4 regions of the Streptomyces sp. NPDC059255 genome follow, and region 4 is predicted to be linked to each of the others. Evidence: riboswitches for the same ligand, from Rfam matches in the RefSeq annotation. Region 4 holds a riboswitch; each other region holds the start of a gene.
What was found. A riboswitch is a leader RNA that binds a small molecule or an ion and turns the genes downstream of it on or off. The one in region 4 is predicted to bind S-adenosylmethionine.
Positions count from the first base shown of each region.

Region 1 (4,449 bases), on a different contig from region 4:
TGTGAGAAGTGCCCGATCCTGAGGTCGGGGCGGAGCGCCCGGAGCATCCCCGGGACCAGCGCCAGGTGGTAGTCCTGCACGAGGACCGCCGCGCCCTCGGCCGCCTCCTGCGCCAGCGCCTCGGCGAAGGCGCGGTTGTACGTCTCGTACGCCGCCCACCGCTCGCGGAACTCCGGGCCGAAGGACGGCTCCAGGGGGGTCTGGTAGAGCATGTGGTGGACGAACCAGAGCGTGGAGTTGGCGACGTCGTTGTACGCGGCGGCGTACACCTCGGGCTCGATGCCCAGCATCCGTACCCGCTGCCCGCCCGTGTCGGCCGGGTCGAGGCGGCCCTCCGTGCGCCGCACGGCCTCCCGGTCGCCCTCGCCGAGCGCCGCGCACACCCAGAGGGCGTCGTCGTCCGAGCCGATGGCCGACAGCCCCGACACCAGTCCGCCGCCGCCGCGCCGGGCCTCCAGCGTCCCGTCGTCGCGCCGCGTGTACGAGACGGGGCCGCGGTTGGAGGCCACGAGGACACGGGCGGGCGCGGGGGTGCCGGAAGCTTCTGACGGCTCGGTAACCATGTCGCGAAACCTAGCCCGTCCCGGAAACGCTCAAACGTACGGCTCGTGTGACGTACCCGGCCCCGGGAGCCTCCCCCGCTCGGAAGCCGCCCGGAGGCCGCCCGGAGGGCACCCGGCGGGCTCTCTAGTCGCGCCTCCCGCGCGCGGCGGCCAGCGCGACCACCCCCGCGCCCGTCAGCGCGAACGCCATCCCGCCCAGCAGCCACAGCCGCTCGGCCGTGGTGCCGACCTGTGCCAGCACCACCCACGTGAGTTCCGAAGCCCCCGAAAACGTGCGATTCATTCCCATGAGGGAGCAATGTAGGCAAATAGTGAGATGATCCGACGTTACGCCGCGCGTCCGGCCGTGTACTCCGCGATCTCCCGCATCGGCGGGCGCTCCTCCGTGTCCACCGTGTGCGTCCGCGGTACGAAGCCGTCCTCACCCCGCTCGAACTGCGTCAGCAGCGGCCGTACGAGATGGCCCCGCTGGAGCCGCAGCTGCGCCGTACGGTAGATCGCCGCGGCCATCCGCCCCAGCGCCCGGTCGTCCTGGTGGCGGTGGAGCCGTACGCCCACGTCCACCTGGGCCAGCGCGTCGAGCCCCACCGTGTGCAGCGCGTCCACCAGCAGGCCCAGCTCCACGCCGTACCCCACCGGGAAGGGCAGCCGCTCCAGCAGCGAGCGGCGCGCCGCGTACTCCCCGCCCAGCGGCTGGACGAAGCCCGCCAGCCGGGGCCAGTGCAGGTTGAGCAGCGGGCGCGCCACCAGCTCGGTCACCCGCCCGCCCTGGCCGGCCTCCGGCGCCGGCCCCTGGCGCAGCGGGCGGTCGTACATCGCCTTCACGAACTGCACCTCGGGCTCGGTGAGCAGCGGGCCCACGATCCCCGAGACGAAGTCCGGCGAGAACTCCCGCAGATCGGCGTCGACGAAGCACACGATGTCACCGCGCGTCACCAGCAGCGACCGCCACAGCACCTCGCCCTTGCCGGGCAGCGCGGGCAGCCGCGGCAGGATCGTGTCCCGGTGGACGACCCGCGCGCCCGCCGCCGCGGCGACCTCGGCCGTACGGTCGGCGGAGCCGGAGTCGATCACCACCAGCTCGTCGACCAGCCGGACCCGCTCCATCAGCTCGCGCCGGATGACGGCGACTATCGCGCCGACCGTCTCCTGCTCGTCGAGCGCCGGCAGGACCACGCTCACCGTGGCGCCGCGTGCCGCCTTCGCCGCCAGGAGCCGGTCGAGCGTACGGTCCCCCGCCGACCAGGAACGCCTGGTCAGCCAGTGCTCCACCTCTTCCAGCACGTTCGGTACTCCCTGCGCGCGTTCTCTGTCAGGTGCGTGATGTCTCATGGCTCGTACGTCGGCACGCACGCCGGCGTACATGCCGCAACGTGATCCATCTCGCGGTGCGGACGACTATCTCAACCCTCCGCCCCTTCGGTTACAGTCTTGAACAACGCGAATGACCACGGCATGCCGGGGTCAGCACGTGAACAAACACACCGGACCAAGGCTCCGGCGTCATAGCGCTCATCCAGAGGGACTGAGGGAACGGCCCGTTGAAGTCCCGGCAACCCTCCCGCCGACCATGAGGTCACGGTGGGGAAGGTGCCAATTCCGTCTTGTGGCGAAGTACGTCGCGAGGAAGATGAGGAGAAAGGGCCTCGCCATCATGGCTGTGCAGACCGTCCGGAGCGGTACCGACGCGACCGTCGACCTCGGACCCGCCGCCGCGCTCTCGTGCCGCGAATGCGGAGAGCGTTTCGACCTCGGCCCCATCTTCGCCTGTGCGAGCTGTTTCGGGCCGCTCGAAGTCGCGTACGACCTGCCGAGCGGGGACCCCGAAGAGCTGAAGAAGCGCATCGCCGAGGGCCCGGACAACATCTGGCGGTACGCGCCGCTGCTGCCCGTCCCCGCGGACGTCGCCTCGAAGCCCAACATCAACCCGGGTTTCACGAAGCTGGTCAAGGCCGACAACCTCGCCCGTGAGCTGGGCATCACCGGCTCGCTCCACATCAAGGACGACTCCGGCAACCCGACGCACTCCTTCAAGGACCGCGTCGTCGCCATCGCCGTCGAGGCCGCGCGCGCCTTCGGCTTCACCACCCTCTCCTGCTCCTCCACCGGCAACCTCGCGGGCGCCGTCGGCGCCGCGGCGGCCCGCGCCGGTTTCCGCTCCTGCGTGTTCATCCCGCACGACCTGGAGCAGGGCAAGGTCGTCATGGCCGCGGTGTACGGCGGCGACCTGGTCGGCATCGAGGGCAACTACGACGACGTCAACCGCTTCTGCTCCGAGCTCATCGGCGACCCGCTGGGCGAGGGCTGGGGCTTCGTCAACGTCAACCTGCGGCCGTACTACGGAGAGGGCTCCAAGACCCTCGCGTACGAGATCTGCGAGCAGCTCGGCTGGCGGCTGCCGGACCAGATCGTCATCCCGATCGCCTCCGGATCGCAGCTCACGAAGATCGACAAGGGGCTCCAGGAGCTGATCAGGCTGGGGCTCGTCGAGGACCGCCCCTACAAGATCTTCGGCGCCCAGGCCGAGGGCTGCTCGCCGGTCTCCACCGCCTTCAAGGCCGGGCACGACGTCGTACGGCCGCAGAAGCCGGACACCATCGCCAAGTCCCTGGCGATCGGCAACCCGGCCGACGGACCGTACGTCCTGGACATCGCCCGGCGCACCGGCGGCGCGGTGGAGGACGTGAACGACGAGCAGATCGTCGACGCGATCAAGCTGCTGGCGCGCACCGAGGGCATCTTCGCCGAGACCGCGGGCGGGGTGACCGTCGGCGTGACGAAGAAGCTCATCGAGGCCGGCGTCCTCGACCCGGCCCTCACCACGGTCGTCCTCAACACCGGTGACGGGCTCAAGACGCTGGACGCCGTGGCGCCGACGACCGGTCCGACGGCGACGATCCGCCCGAGCCTCGACGCGTTCCGCGAAGCCGGTCTTGCCGCGAGCTGATCACGCGGCCAAGCTGACCCCGCTGACGAACCGAGTGATCCGTCAGGCCGATCACCCGCTCCGACTCCGACTTCGCAGAAAGGTCCCATCATGAGCGTCAAGGTCCGTATCCCCACCATCCTCCGCACCTACACCGCCGGCCAGGCCGAAGTCCCCGCGGAGGGCGCGAACCTCTCCGAGGTCATCCAGTCCCTGGAGACGAGCCACCCGGGCATCGCCGCGCGCGTCCTGGACGACGAGGGCAAGCTGCGCCGCTTCGTGAACGTGTACGTGAACGACGACGACGTCCGCTTCGAGCAGGGCCTGGAGACGGCCACCCCGGCGGGCGCGGGCATCTCCATCATCCCGGCGGTCGCCGGAGGCTGACACAGCCGCGCTCCGTAAGGGAAACGGTCCTCTCCGCGACAGAAGCGGAGGGGGCCGTTCTACATGGTTGAGCACGGTAGAGTAAGGGAACGCCCCGCCGTCGCCCGCTCCCAACGCGAGCGAGAACGCGACAACATGAGGGCAAAGTCCTGGCGCCGTATGTGGTGTACGTACCCTTTGCCCGGCCCGACTTGCCCCGGAACGCAGTGGATTCAGCACTATGCGTGTTCGGCCATGCCCAGATTTCTCGTCCGATTGACCTGTTGCAGAGGGCAGTTGGGCAGATACATTCAGCCGCGGTCGACGCGTTCCGGCGCGAAGTGTGGCCCCGTCCAAGGGCCAGTAATAGGGGAGTTGGCATGGCTCAGGGCACCGTCAAGTGGTTCAACGCGGAGAAGGGCTACGGCTTCATCGCGGTCGACGGTGGTGCGGATGTATTCGTCCACTACAGCGCGATCCAGATGGACGGTTACCGCACCCTTGAAGAAGGTCAGCGAGTGGAGTTCGAGATCTCGCAGGGCCAGAAGGGTCCGCAGGCGGACATGGTCAAGCTCGCCGTCTGATCCCGGCGCG
Region 1 is NZ_JBHYZP010000009.1:49,192-53,640, forward strand. Features, by position in the region: gene ACFXKG_RS14010 (trehalose-6-phosphate synthase) at 1-563, opposite strand, end outside; gene ACFXKG_RS14015 (hypothetical protein) at 688-846, opposite strand; gene ACFXKG_RS14020 (glucosyl-3-phosphoglycerate synthase) at 891-1,847, opposite strand; SAM riboswitch class I at 2,073-2,200, shown strand; gene thrC (threonine synthase) at 2,218-3,510, shown strand; gene ACFXKG_RS14030 (MoaD/ThiS family protein) at 3,601-3,876, shown strand; gene ACFXKG_RS14035 (cold-shock protein) at 4,236-4,439, shown strand.
Region 1: another riboswitch for S-adenosylmethionine. It lies ahead of thrC (threonine synthase); the one in region 4 lies ahead of ACFXKG_RS33720 (putative leader peptide).

Region 2 (4,449 bases), on a different contig from region 4:
GGCCTGACACAGGTCGCCACCACCGAGGGCCCCGGCCCGGTCTCCCCAGGGAGCCGGCCGGGGCCCTCGGCGTGCCACCCGCGGCGTCGTACGCGTTCTCGCGTCCGCAGTACGGGCACTCTTCCACCGGGGCCCGGGTACGCCGATAGGCTTGCGGCCGGGCCGTACGCCGTCACACCGTACGAGGCCCACGCAGCCGTCCCAGACACCCAGGAGCGAGCATGAGCGCTGTTACCCCTGTCGGAGGCGACACCGTGGCGGCCCGCACCTGGCCGGGCGTACTGAACCCTCTGCTGCGCGGCGAGAACCTGACCACCGACGACACGGCGTGGGCCATGGACCGCATCATGGGCGGCGAGGCCACCGACGCGCAGATCGCCGGCTTCGCGGTCGCGCTGCGGGCGAAGGGCGAGACCGTAGAGGAGGTCTCGGGGCTGGTCCGCGCCATGTACACGCACGCCCACACCATCGAGGTGCCCGGCCGTACGGTCGACATCGTCGGCACCGGCGGCGATCTTGCCAAGACCGTCAACATCTCCACCATGTCCGCGATCGTCGTGGCGGGCACGGGCGCCAAGGTCGTCAAGCACGGCAACCGCGCCTCGTCCTCCGCGAGCGGTGCCTCGGACGTACTGGAGAAGCTCGGCGTCAATCTGGAGCTGACGCCGGAGCGGGTCGCCGAGGTCGCGGAGGAAGCGGGCATCACGTTCTGCTTCGCGGTCAAGTTCCACCCGGCGCTGCGGTACGCGGCCAAGGCGCGCAAGGAGCTGGGCGCGCAGACCACCTTCAACATCCTCGGCCCGCTCACCAACCCGGCCCGGGTCAGAGCCCAGGCGGTGGGCGTGGCGGATGTCCGGATGGCGCCCATCGTCGCGGGGGTCCTCGCCGAGCGGGGCAACTCGTCGCTGGTCTTCCGCGGCGACGACGGGCTCGACGAGCTGACCACCACCGCGACCTCCCGGGTGTGGACCGTACGGGACGGCGACGTGACCGAGCAGCCCTTCGACCCGCGTGACGTCGGCCTGGACCTGGTCCCGGTGGAGGCGCTGCGCGGCGCGGACGCCTCGTACAACGCCGATGTCGCGCGCCGGCTGCTGGCGGGCGAGACCGGTCCCGTACGGGACGCGGTGCTGCTCAACTCGGCGGCGGCGCTGGTGGCGCTGGACCTGACGGGCGAGCCGCTGGAGAGCCAGCTCGCGGCGGGGATCGCGCGGGCCGCGGAGGCGATCGACTCGGGCGCGGCGCGGGACGCGCTGGCCCGCTGGGTGGCGGCCAGCAACGCCTGACCGGACGCCGGGGAGGGGCCGGGACGCGGAGCGCGCGTCCCGGCCCCCTTCCTGACCCCGAGCGGGCCCGTCCCGTATCGCGGACAGCGCTTGGGGGGTCCGTGCCGCCGTGCGATACTTTCGGCCAAGGTCATGAGTGACAGCGATTAAGGCCCCGGCTCGCTGTCCGGCAACCCTCCGTCCGTGGCGGGGTGCCCCGGGTGAAGACCAGGCCGTGGGCAGCGAGGTCCGCGGCAAGCGCGGACCCCTTCTCACCTTTGGGGTCCTGGTCCTCAAGGGAGCAGTCTCGTGAGCAAGCGAATGCGTTAGGGCTCATACGCCCCTTCTTCAACACGCCTCCGTACGGTCTCCTCCGTGCGTCGAGGCAACATCCGCATCTGGCGCCACCTCTGTCATGCCGTCATGCTGTGACGGCGCCGTGTGGGTCCTTGAAGCTGTTCCGACTCTTCTCGCCGGGAGACAACGCCATGTCCGCACGCCCCAACACCTCCTCCTCCGCTGCCTCCACCACCACCGCCACCACCGTCTCCGCCGGGTCCGAGGACCCCGCCTGTGGAGCACCGCTCCCGGTGCTCGGCCGCGATGTGACCGTCCCGCTCGTCACCGGCGGCGAGGTCACGTACGCGGCCCTCGACTACGCCGCCAGCGCCCCGGCCCTCCAGCGGGTGTGGGACGACGTCGCCGCCTACGCCCCGTACTACGGAAGCGTCCACCGCGGCGCCGGCTACCTCTCGCAGCTCTCCACCGACCTCTTCGAGAACAGCCGCCGCACCGTCGCGGAGTTCCTCGGCTGCCGCGCCGACGACCAGGTCGTCTTCACCCGCTCGACCACCGACTCCCTCAACCTGCTGGCGGCCGCGCTGCCGGCCGGCTGCCAGGTCTTCGTCTTCGAGACCGAGCACCACGCCTCCCTGCTGCCCTGGCGCGACGCCCGGGTCACCTACCTCAACGCCCCGCGCACCCCGGCCGAGGCCGTCGCCACCCTGGAGCGGGCGCTGGCCGAGCGTGACCCGGACGCCCCGGCGCTGGTCTGTGTGACGGGCGCGTCCAACGTGACCGGTGAGCTGTGGCCCGTACGGGAGCTGACCGCCGCCGCGCACGCCCACGGCGCCCGGATCGTCCTCGACGCCGCGCAGCTCGTCCCGCACCACGCCGTGGACATCGCGGAACTCGGCGTCGACTGGATCGCCTTCTCCGGCCACAAGCTGTACGCGCCGTTCGGCTCCGGGGTCCTCGCGGGCCGCGCCGACTGGCTCCAGGATGCCGAGCCGTATCTCGCGGGCGGCGGCGCCAGCCGCAAGGTGGCGCGCCGTGCCGACGGCGGGGTGGACGTCGACTGGCACGCCACGGCCGCCCGTCACGAGGCCGGCTCGCCCAATGTCATCGGCGTCTACGCGATCGCCTCCGCCTGTCAGGCGCTCACCGAGGCGGGGTTCGACGCGCTGGCCGCCCGGGAGCAGCGGCTGGTCGCCGAGGTGCGCGCGGGACTGGCGGCGGTGCCCGAGGTCCAGGTGCTCTCGCTCTTCGGCGACGACGCGCCGCGGGTCGGCGTCCTGTCGTTCGTGGTGGAGGGGTGGAACAGCTCGCACTTCGCCGCCGCGCTCTCCGCCGAGTACGGCATCGGCGTACGGGACGGTCTGTTCTGCGCGCACCCGCTGGTCAGGACGCTGCTGGGCAGCGACCCGCAGGACCCGGGGGAGTGCGGCGCCCCGGAGGCCGAGCCGGGCGAGCGCTCGCTCAACGCGATCCGGGTCAGCTTCGGCGCGGGGACGCCGGACGAGCACGTGGAGCGCTTCGTACGCGCGGTGCGGGAGCTGGTGAGCGACGGCGCGCGGTGGAACTACCGTACGGAGGAAGGCCGTTGCGTGCCGGACCGGGACGGCGCCGCCGCGTAGCCCCGTACGTCACCCGGAGGTCCCCGGCGGGCCGCTCCCGCCGGGGACCGCCCTGCCTGCCGTGTCTGCCCTGCCTGTCCGAGGCGGTCTACGCGTCGAGTCCGATCGCGAAGGCCGCCTCCAGGTCGTGCTGGGAGTACGTACGGAAGGCGACATGCGTGTCCGTGGCCTCGACGCCGGCGATCTTGCTGATCCGGCCGGGGATCACATCCGCCAGGTCGTCGTGTTTGGCGACCCGGACCATGGCGATCAGGTCGTACTGCCCGGTCACCGAGAAGACCTCGCTGACGCTGTCCAGAGCCGAGATCGCCTCGGCGATCTCGGGGATACGGTCCACGCTGGTCTTGATGAGCACGATCGCGGTGATCACGGTTGGCGTTCTCCCTCGGTGGCCGCCGACTGGACCCCTCACTCTATCGGTACGCCCGTACCGCACCCAGGCGAGGAGAGAGCCCGCTTCGAAGCCCGCGGCGCCGGGGGAGAGCCGTGAGGCCGTAGGGTTGCCGGGTGCCGTCCGCGGTTCGACGCCGCATCGCGGGGCACCGCTTAGGGACGATGGAAATGAAGAGCAAGGGGACGCCACGATGGCAGCACTTCCGACGGTTCCGCAGCCCACGGCCTCCACCCGGTGGCGCTGTACCTTGTGCGGCAATCTGACCAGGTTCGATGTGACCCGCTCGTCCAAGGTCGTCGAGTACGTCCATCTGGACCTGGCCGGGGAGCCGACGGTCGAGGAGCGTGAGGTGGTCAGTGAGACCATCGAGTCGGTGCGCTGCCGCTGGTGCAACGCCGTGGATCAGATCGAACTGGTGGACAGGCCGGGTGCCGGTTCCTGAGGGAGCCGCCCGTAAGGGGTGGATGGGGTGACGGATCGTGGAGCAGCCCGCGAGCGGTGCTGAGCCGGCCGGTGCGGCCGGCGGTGACGCCGCGGAGGCGCTCGACCGCCCGCTCCCCGACGGCGTACGACGCAGGGTCGTCGCGCTCGTCTCGGACGCCTTCGGCGGGCTGACCGTCACCGAGCTGCCTGCCCAGCTGCGGCAGTACGCGCGCTTCACTCCGAACAGGCGTGCGAAGTTCGCGGGCAACGCGATGGCCGCCGCGCTGGAGAGCGACCCCCTGTTCCGGCAGCGCATCGGTGAGCGGATCGGCCAGGCTCAGCCGGAGCTGGCCGCCGCCCTGGAGTCCGGGTCGCCCCCCGCCGCCGCCGACCCCGTCGACGTGGCGGCCGCCGCGTATGTGCTCAGACCGCCCGGATGGGTGAAACTGGT
Region 2 is NZ_JBHYZP010000024.1:46,992-51,440, forward strand. Features, by position in the region: gene trpD (anthranilate phosphoribosyltransferase) at 222-1,286, shown strand; SAM riboswitch class IV at 1,415-1,532, shown strand; gene ACFXKG_RS25315 (aminotransferase class V-fold PLP-dependent enzyme) at 1,754-3,181, shown strand; gene ACFXKG_RS25320 (Lrp/AsnC family transcriptional regulator) at 3,270-3,551, opposite strand; gene ACFXKG_RS25325 (hypothetical protein) at 3,766-4,017, shown strand; gene ACFXKG_RS25330 (NYN domain-containing protein) at 4,055-4,449, shown strand, end outside.
Region 2: another riboswitch for S-adenosylmethionine. It lies ahead of ACFXKG_RS25315 (aminotransferase class V-fold PLP-dependent enzyme); the one in region 4 lies ahead of ACFXKG_RS33720 (putative leader peptide).

Region 3 (4,449 bases), on a different contig from region 4:
CCGGGCGTCGCCTCCTTCGTGGCGGCGTCCCGGGTGCCCGCTCCGGCCGCGCCGCCGGTTCCGGGGACTCCCCCGGCCCCGGCGACATCCCCGCCCTGGCCGGGCCCGAGGAGGATGACGTCGGCGGCCGACCAGCCGAAGGTGACCCGCGCGCCGACGGCCGGGGGCTCCTCGGCGGTCCTGGCGTTGACCGCGACGCCCTCGGCGACGACGATCTGCGCCTGCCACGCCTCGCCGGTGAACGCCCGGTAGCCGACGATCCCGGAGCCGCGGACGGCCCCGGCCGCGGCTCCGGCATCCGCGTCGGCCGGGGCTCCGGCGTCCGCGTCGCCGTCGTTGTCGGCCACCGCGTCGGCATCCGCCTCGGCGGCCCGGACGGTGACGCGTTCCGGCCGTACGGCGAGCGTGACCGTGTCCCCGTCGGGCAGCGTGGCCAGGCCGGAGTCCAGCCGTACCCCGCCCAGGTGGAGCGTCCCGTCGCGGGCTCCGGTGCCCTCCAGGATGTTGGCCGCGCCGATGAACTCGGCGACGAAGCGGGTCGCGGGCGTCCGGTACACCTCGGTGGGCGTGCCGAGCTGTTCGACCCGGCCGCCGTTCATCACGGCGATCCGGTCGGAGAGCGACATCGCCTCTTCCTGGTCGTGCGTGACGAAGACCATGGTGATGCCGAGGCGCTGCTGGAGCTCCCGCAGCTCCACCCGCATCTCGCGGCGCAGCTTGGCGTCGAGGTTGGAGAGCGGCTCGTCGAGCAGCAGCACGGCGGGCCGGGTGGCCAGCGCGCGGGCCACGGCGACCCGCTGCTGCTGGCCGCCGGAGAGCTGCCGCGGCCTGCGGTCCGCGTACGCCTCCAGGCCGACGAGGCGCAGTGCCTCGGCGACGCGTTCGTCCCGCTCGGCGCGCTCGATGCGGCGCACCTTCAGGCCGTACGCCACATTGCCGGCGACGGTCATGTGCGGGAAGAGCGCGTAGTTCTGGAAGACCAGGCCGAGCCCCCGGCGGTGCGTGGGGACGTCGGTGAGGTCCGTGCCGTCCAGGGTGATCCGGCCCGCGGTGGGCCGGACGAACCCCGCCAGGCTGTTGAGGAGAGTCGTCTTGCCGCAGCCGCTGGGGCCGAGGACGGAGAGGAACTCGCCGCGCCTGATGGAGAGCCGGCCGACGTCGAGGATGCGCTGTCCCTCGTACCCGGCGGCCAGGCCCTCGATCTCGATGTGCGCGGCGGTCCCGCCGCCGGCGTCGTCGCGCTGCCCGGTCACTTGAAGATCTGATTCCACCGCTGCTGCCATTCGTTCAGCTTGGGGGTCGCCGTCTTGTAGTCGACCCAGGTGAACGTCTTGTAGACGGCCTCGCCGTACTTGACCTTCGTCTTGAAGTCGGGGCTGTAGTCGATGGTGTCGTTGCCCGCGCCGTAGAAGGTGCCCTCGGCGAAGGGCTTCTGGTACTGGGCGGCGCTGAGGTAGTCGAGGAACTTGTAGGCGGCCTCGGTGTGCGCGCTGCCCTTGGGGACGTAGTACGAGGTCAGCGCGCCGACGGCGCCGGAGGCGGGGTAGCTGAAGCCGATCGGCTGCCCCTCCTTGGCCATGGCGAAGGCGCGGCCGTCCCAGAAGGGCACGATCCAGGCGTCGCCGTTCTGCAGGACGGTGGAGACGCTGCCCGCGTCCGCCGGGTACGCCGAGACGCAGTCCTTGAGCCGGGCGAGCTTCTCGAACGCCTTGTCGACGTCGGCGGGGTCGGAGAGCTTTCCGCCGTCCTGGGAGACCAGCGCGGAGAAGAACTCCAGGCCCGCGTTGTAGGTGAGCGGGGGCAGCGCGACATGGCCGCAGTACTTCTTGTCGAAGATGTCGGTCCAGTCGCGGGGGGCCTGCTTGATCTTGTCGGTGCGGTACAGCAGCCCGTTGGAGCCGGTGGTCAGCGGCACGCCGTAGGAGGAGCCCTCGACCGTGGACTGCTGGGTGAGGACCGGGTCGAGCTGCTTCCAGTGGCTGAGGTCACCGGTCTTGAGCGGCTGGAGGAGACCGCCGCCGACGGCCTGGTGCAGGGAGCCGGGGGTGAGGGCGACGACGTCGAACGGCGCGTCCTTCCCGCCCGCGGCACGGAGCTTGGTGAGCCAGGCGGAGTCGGCGCCGTAGACGAGGTTCACCTTGATGCCGGTGTCCTTCTCGAACGGGGCGACGAAGGACTTCTTGAACAGCTCGCCCCAGGGGCCCGCGAAGGCCGTGACGGTGATCTGCTCCCCCTTGGAGCCGGACCCTCCGTCGCCGGAGCCGCCGCCGGAGCCGCCGGTGTCGACCCCGCAGCCGGCGACGGCGGCGAGGACGGTGGCGGCCGAGGCGAGGGCCAGCAGGGGGCGTCGCCCGCGTGGGCGTGACAGGGCAGCTCTCATGAGGGGAGGACTCCTCGGTGCGGGGTGACGGCGAACGGCGCGCCGGCCCATGGGTGATGGTTCGCCGGCCGCTCGTCGAGCGGGGGCCGCTGGGCGGGGCACCATGACGACGCGCCCTGAGGCATCACGTCCGCTGTCATCTCGTGCTCCCGTCACAGGTACTGGACCTGGGTGACAGGTCCGCGCTTGCTCCCGGCACATCGGTGTGCGCGTGGAGCCGTGTCATCACCCGGGGCACCCCACCGCAGAAGGAGGGTTGCCGCCCAGCAAGCCGGGGCTTGTCGCTGGGACTCGTGACGGCCAAAAACGTAACACTCTGTGGCTGGTTTCTGAAGATGAGGCGGATCACATGATGATCACACCTCGATCACAGGGCGGATCTTTCCGGACAAGATGGCAAAAATGCCGCCGCGCGAGGCCATGCACCGCCGCCACCGAGGCAGCATCGAGGAGATACCGAGTCGGCATCACCACCGCCATCAGGCCATTCATTAATTAGGAATACTTCTTGACACGGTCCGGGACCGTGCCGACGATGAAGCGATCTCCCGAGCCGTCGTCGACGCAGGAGCCGCCCGTCGTGTTGTCGCTGCGCACTCATGACCTGACCGCTCCACCCGCCGGCCCGACGGGGCATCTGCGGATGGGCAGCCCGGACGGCGTCCCCGCGCCCCTGGTCCCCGACAGCCGCAGAATCCTGCGGGGCCGGGTCCCCTGGCTGCCCGTCATGGCGGAGTTCCACTTCAGCCGCTATCCCGCCGCCGAGTGGCGCGAGGAACTGCTGAAGATCCGCGCGGGCGGGGTCGACACCGTGGCCACCTATCTCTTCTGGAACCAGCACGAGGAGACCCGCGGCACCTTCCGGTTCGACGACGGTCTCGATGTGCGCCGCTTCGTCCTGCTCTGCGCCGGACTCGGGCTGTCCGTCGCCGTACGGGTCGGTCCCTGGTCGCACGGCGAGTGCCGGGGCGGCGGCTTCCCCGACTGGCTCGACGGCGCCGGCTGCGTCCCGCGCACCGACGACCCGGCCTATCTGGCGCTCGTCGAGCGGTACTTCGCCCGGATCGGCCATGAGCTGCGCGGCCTCTCCTACGACGAGGGCGGCCCCGTCGTCGCCGTGCAGATCGAGAACGAGCTGTACGACGCGCCCGGCCACCTCGCGACGCTCCGCCGCGTCGCGGCGGCCGCGGGCATCGCCGCCCCGCTGTGGACCGCCACCGGATGGGACGCCGCCGATCTGCCGCGCGATGTCCTGCTGCCGGTGTACGGCGGCTATCCGGAGGCCTTCTGGCTCCCGGCGCACGACGGGTGGGCCCGGGAGATGCGCCGGCACTACGTCTTCACCCCGGTCAGGGACGACCCGAACATCGGCGCCGATCTGCGCCCCGCGGTGCGGGCGGGCCACGGGGTGCCCGACGACGGCCGCTACCCGTACATCACCTGCGAACTCGGCTCGGGCATGGCCGTCGCGTACCACCGGCGGCCCCTGGTGCGGACCGCGGACGTCTCCGCGCTCGCGCTGGCGAAGCTCGGCAGCGGCTCGGTCTGGCAGGGGTACTACCTGTACCACGGCTGTTCACAGCGGCTGGACCTCGCGCTGCCCAACCAGGAGTCGCACGCCACGGGTTACCCCAACGACCTGCCGTCCGTCAGCTACGACTTCCAGGCGCCGCTCGGTGAGTACGGGCAGGTGCGCCCCTCGTTCCACGCGCTGCGCGCGCAGCACCTGCTGATCCAGGACTCCGGGGCGCGGCTCGCGGACATGCCGCTGCGGCTGCCCGACGTGACACCGGCCGGCCTCGACGACCGGTCCACACTCCGCTGGGCGGTGCGCTCCAGCGGTACGCAGGGCTTCCTCTTCGTCAACAACCACCAGCCCCACGAGCCCCTCCCCGACCACCGCGAGGTCCGCTTCTGGGTCGAACTCGACGGCCACGCCCGGCAGTTGCCCGCCACGCCGGTGACCGTGCCCGGCGGCGCGCACTTCGTGTGGCCCCTCGGGTACGAGGCGGGGCCCGGCGTACGGCTCGACTGGGTGAGCGCGCAGCCGCTGACCCGGCTGGAGATCG
Region 3 is NZ_JBHYZP010000030.1:14,559-19,007, forward strand. Features, by position in the region: gene ACFXKG_RS28980 (ABC transporter ATP-binding protein) at 1-1,253, opposite strand, end outside; gene ACFXKG_RS28985 (PotD/PotF family extracellular solute-binding protein) at 1,250-2,380, opposite strand; SAM riboswitch class IV at 2,558-2,679, opposite strand; gene ACFXKG_RS28990 (beta-galactosidase) at 2,916-4,449, shown strand, end outside.
Region 3: another riboswitch for S-adenosylmethionine. It lies ahead of ACFXKG_RS28985 (PotD/PotF family extracellular solute-binding protein); the one in region 4 lies ahead of ACFXKG_RS33720 (putative leader peptide).

Region 4 (4,449 bases):
ACCTGGCCAGGACGGCGGAGGCGCACGGGTGGGGCGGCGCGCTCCTGGGCACCGGGTGGGGGCGGCCGGACACCTTCACCCTGGCCACCGCGCTGGCCGCCAGGACCGAGACCTTCAAACCCCTGATCGCGGTCCGCCCCGGATACTGGCAGCCGGCCCACTTCGCCGCCGCGGCGGCCACACTCGACCAGCTCAGCCGCGGCCGGGTGCTGGTCAACATCGTCAGCGGGCTCGACCAGCCCGCCGCCTACGGCGACCCGCACAGTGACCCCGCTGGGCGGTACGCCCGCACCCGGGAGTTCCTGCATCTCGTACGGCGCCTGTGGACCGAGGAGGACGTGACGTTCGACGGTGAGTACTTCCGGGTCGGCCGGTCCACGGTCGCGCCACGCCCGTACGCGACCGGCACGCGGGCCCATCCCACGCTCTACTTCGGTGGCGCCTCCGAGGCCGCCGAACGGGTGTCCGCGGCGGAGGCGGACGTCCAGCTCTTCTGGGGCGAACCGCTCGACGGCGTCGCCGAACGCATCGCCCGGCTGAAGGCGTTGAGCGAGGAGGTGGGCCGCAGGCACCGGCCTCTCCAGTTCGGTCTGCGGATCACCACGGTGGTGCGCGACACCACGGAGGAGGCCTGGCGGGCCGCCGAGGAGAAGGTCGCGCGGACGGCCCGGAGCGCGGGGGAGACCGCCTGGACGGAGAACGGCAGGACCGCCGCAGGACAGCAGAGGCTTCTCGACCTCGCGGCACGGGGCGAGGTCCTCGACACCTGCCTGTACACCACCCCCGGCACCGTCGGCGGCAAAGGAGCGGCGACCACCTGGCTGGTCGGCTCCGCCGCCGACGTGGCCACGGCGCTGGACAACTACCGCGTGCTGGGCGTCACCCACTTCGTCCTCTCCGACACCCCGTACCAGCAGGAGACCGCCCGGGTCGGAGACCAACTGCTGCCCAGGCTGCGCTGACCGTCATGGACGGCACGACGGCCGGCGCGGCGCCGCGCCCTCCCTCACGCCGCGTCGGGCACCGCCCCGGTCCTGTCCCGGAAGGCGGGGTGATCGGCGAGGCGGCGTACGTACGCCCCGAGCCGGGGGTACGAGCTGAGCGTGCCGGCCGGGCCGAGGTGGACGAGCGCCACCCACAGGTCCACGTCCGCGGCCGTCAGGGTGTCGCCCAGCGCGTGGGTGCCCGAGGCGAGCCGGCGGTCCAGCAGGTCGAGTGCCGCCGACCGCTCCGAAGGCCGTCCGGCCGGGGTGACGTCCCGGTCCAGCAGGTCGCGCAGCGCGTCGATCTCCGGGGCGAGACCGGGCGGGTTGAGGGCGCGGTGACGGGCTCCGTCGCGGCCCGGGAGCAGGCCCCCGAGGTCGCGGAGGATGGCCGGGGTCTCGTTGCTGACGATGCGTCCGCTCCAGCGGTCGCGCAGCGCGGGCACGGTCAGCGGCCCGTCGTAGTGGTGCACCGTGGCCTCGTACGCGCCGCGCAGCGAGGCGAAGGCCTCGGGCGTCCCGGCGGGACGGGTCAGGAGCGTGGTGGCGACCGACTCGCCGAGGCCGAGCAGGTCGAGGGTGATCGAGACACGCAGCGAGCGGGGACACCCCGCGCAGAGGTAGAGGTCGTAGCGGTGTGGTGCCGGGTAGAAGCCGCCGGCCAGGCCGACGCCGATCCTGCTGTGGAAACGGTGCGGTCGGGGGGAGGCCGCGGCCACCCTGGGGCGAAGTGCGGACGCGGACGGAGCCGGGGGACGACCGCCGGCCATGGCCGTACCGGGGCTGCGCAAAGTTGTCTCGGGCATGACTCTCCCTTGGGGAACGAGGAAGCCACCGCCGCCTTGTGGGCACCGGCGGCCGAATGCGGAGCGACTGCGCTTCTCGCACCGGTCCGGATCGCACGGACCGACGGCGGATCAGTAAGCGCTGGAGACACGCAACAGGTCGATGTGCAGGCGCCTCGTCAAGCCGTTCCTCGGCATTGCCACCCGTCTCACCTCCGGGGCCCGCGAGACGCGGGACCACGCTTGCCCCGCCGCGTCGGCGGGACCCGGTCGTCACCCGGAGCACCCCGTCGCGGTGGAAGGGTTGCCTGTCGGCGGGCCGGGGCCGATGACCACATGAGCGGGCGGAACCCGCGCCGTGGGCGCTGACAATCGTGACCGTCCACATCAGTCTCGGTGCCCTCCGTGACGGCGTCAAGGAAGCCGGGTACGCGATCTCACCTGATGGGCAGCCGCGTTGACATTCTTTTCGGGGCGTGCCTACCGTGCGGCGCACAACGGGAGCCCCCAGGGCCGGAGAAGTGATGGTGACAGCGATGTACGGAGCCGACAGGACGGCCGCACGCCGGCACCCGCTCCGCGCGGACCGCTCCGACGGCCTGCCGCGCGTCAACAGCGCGCCGTGTCCGGCCCCTTGTCCCGCCCTCTGCCACTGTCCCGCCCTCTGCCACGACTGACGGTTCTCCCCGTCCCCGACGACCACCGCTGTCGCGGCCCGGGACGGACAGGAAGCCGGACAGCGGAATGAAAGCCACAGCCGCGTTGTTGCGCCTGCTGACCAGCGAGCGGCGCACCGAGGAGTGAGCGGCGCGCCCCAGGACAGCCGCGAGCGTGAAGCCGGCCGGGCCTCCGGGGCCGCCGGGCCGGAAAGGTGGAGGTGAGGCACATGCGTCCCGTGTCCCGTCACCGCGCCGTGGATCCCGCCCCGCCCCGCCGTCTGCACCTGTACTCCCGGACGCACATCGACCTGCTCCGCGTGGCCGGCGCGCTCTGTCGCCCCTGACCTGTTGCCCTCGCAGCCGCACCCCTCGTACGGGGACCGGCTCCCCGTACGGCTGATCAGGAAGGCGTCTCCCGATGTCCCCGTCACCCTCCCCGCTGCACCTCGCCGTCGCCCTCGACGGCGCCGGCTGGCACCCGGCCGCCTGGCGCGAGCCGGTCTCCCGCCCCCGCGAACTGCTCGACCCCGCCTACTGGACCGACCTCGTCACCGAGGCCGAGCACGGCCTGCTCGACTTCGTGACCATCGAGGACGCCCTCGGCCTCCAGTCCTCGTCCCTCACCGAACCCGACGGCCGCACCGACCAGGTACGCGGCCGCCTGGACGCCGTCCTCATCGCCGCGCGGGTCGCCCCGCTGACCCGCCACATCGGTGTGGTGCCGACGGTCGTGGCCACCCACACCGAGCCGTTCCACATCTCCAAGGCGATCGCCACCCTCGACTACGTGAGCACCGGCCGCGCCGGCCTGCGCGTACAGATCTCGGCACGCCCGAACGAGGCCGCGCACTTCGGACGCCGTACGGTCCCGCCGCTCCGCGGCGAGGAGTACGCCACGCCCGCCGGGCACGAAGCGCTGACCGACGCCTTCGACGAGGCCGCCGACCACGTCGAGGTCGTGCGCCGGCTCTGGGACAGCTGGGAGGACGACGCGGAGATCCGGGACGCCGCCACCGGCCGCTTCATCGACCGCGACAAACTCCACTACATCGACTTCGAGGGCAGGTACTTCGCCGTCAAGGGCCCCTCGATCACCCCCCGCCCGCCCCAGGGCCAGCCCATCGTCAGCGCCCTCGCCCACGCCACCATCCCCTACCGGCTGGTGGCCCGGGCCGCCGACATCGGCTACGTCACCCCGCACGACGCCGCTCAGGCCCGCGCCGTCGTCGACGAGATCCGCGCCGAGCAGACGGCGGCGGGCCGCGCCGACGAACCCCTCCACGTCTTCGGCGACCTGCTGGTCTTCCTCGACGACGACCCCGCCGAGGCCGTGGCCCGCCGGGAGCGCCTGGACGCCCTCGCGGGACAGCCGTACACCGGCGACGCCCCGGTCTTCACCGGAACCCCCGCCGGGCTCGCCGATCTGCTCCAGGAACTGCAGTCGTCGGGACTGTCCGGCTTCCGGCTGCGCCCCGCCGTCGCCGGGCACGACCTCCCGGCGATCACCCGGGGCCTGGTCCCCGAACTCCAGCGCCGGGGCGCCTTCCGCCGCGCGTACGAGGCCGGCACCCTGCGCGGGCTGCTCGGGCTCGCCCGCCCCGCCAACCGCTACGCCGCCGCCCCGGCCGTCTGAGCCCGAAGGAGCCTCCTACCGTGAGCCAACCGCTCAAGCAGATCCACCTCGCGGCCCACTTCCCCGGCGTCAACAACACCACCGTGTGGAGCGCCCCCGAGGCCGGCAGCCATATCGAGTTCAGCTCCTTCGCGCACTTCGCGCGGACCGCCGAACGCGCCAAGTTCGACTTCCTGTTCCTCGCCGAGGGGCTGCGACTGCGTGAACAGGGCGGAAAAATATATGACTTGGACGTCGTCGGCCGACCCGACACCTTCACCGTCCTCGCCGCGCTGGCCGCCGTCACCGAACACCTCGGCCTGACCGGCACCATCAACTCCACCTTCAACGAGCCCTACGAGGTGGCCCGCCAGTTCGCCAGCCTCGACCACCTCTCGGGCGGCCGGGCC
Region 4 is NZ_JBHYZP010000039.1:62,012-66,460, reverse strand. Features, by position in the region: gene ACFXKG_RS33730 (LLM class flavin-dependent oxidoreductase) at 1-962, shown strand, start outside; gene ACFXKG_RS33725 (glutathione S-transferase C-terminal domain-containing protein) at 1,007-1,789, opposite strand; gene ACFXKG_RS33720 (putative leader peptide) at 1,901-1,966, opposite strand; SAM riboswitch class IV at 2,003-2,110, opposite strand; gene ACFXKG_RS33715 (putative leader peptide) at 2,655-2,771, shown strand; gene ACFXKG_RS33710 (LLM class flavin-dependent oxidoreductase) at 2,846-4,060, shown strand; gene ACFXKG_RS33705 (NtaA/DmoA family FMN-dependent monooxygenase) at 4,081-4,449, shown strand, end outside.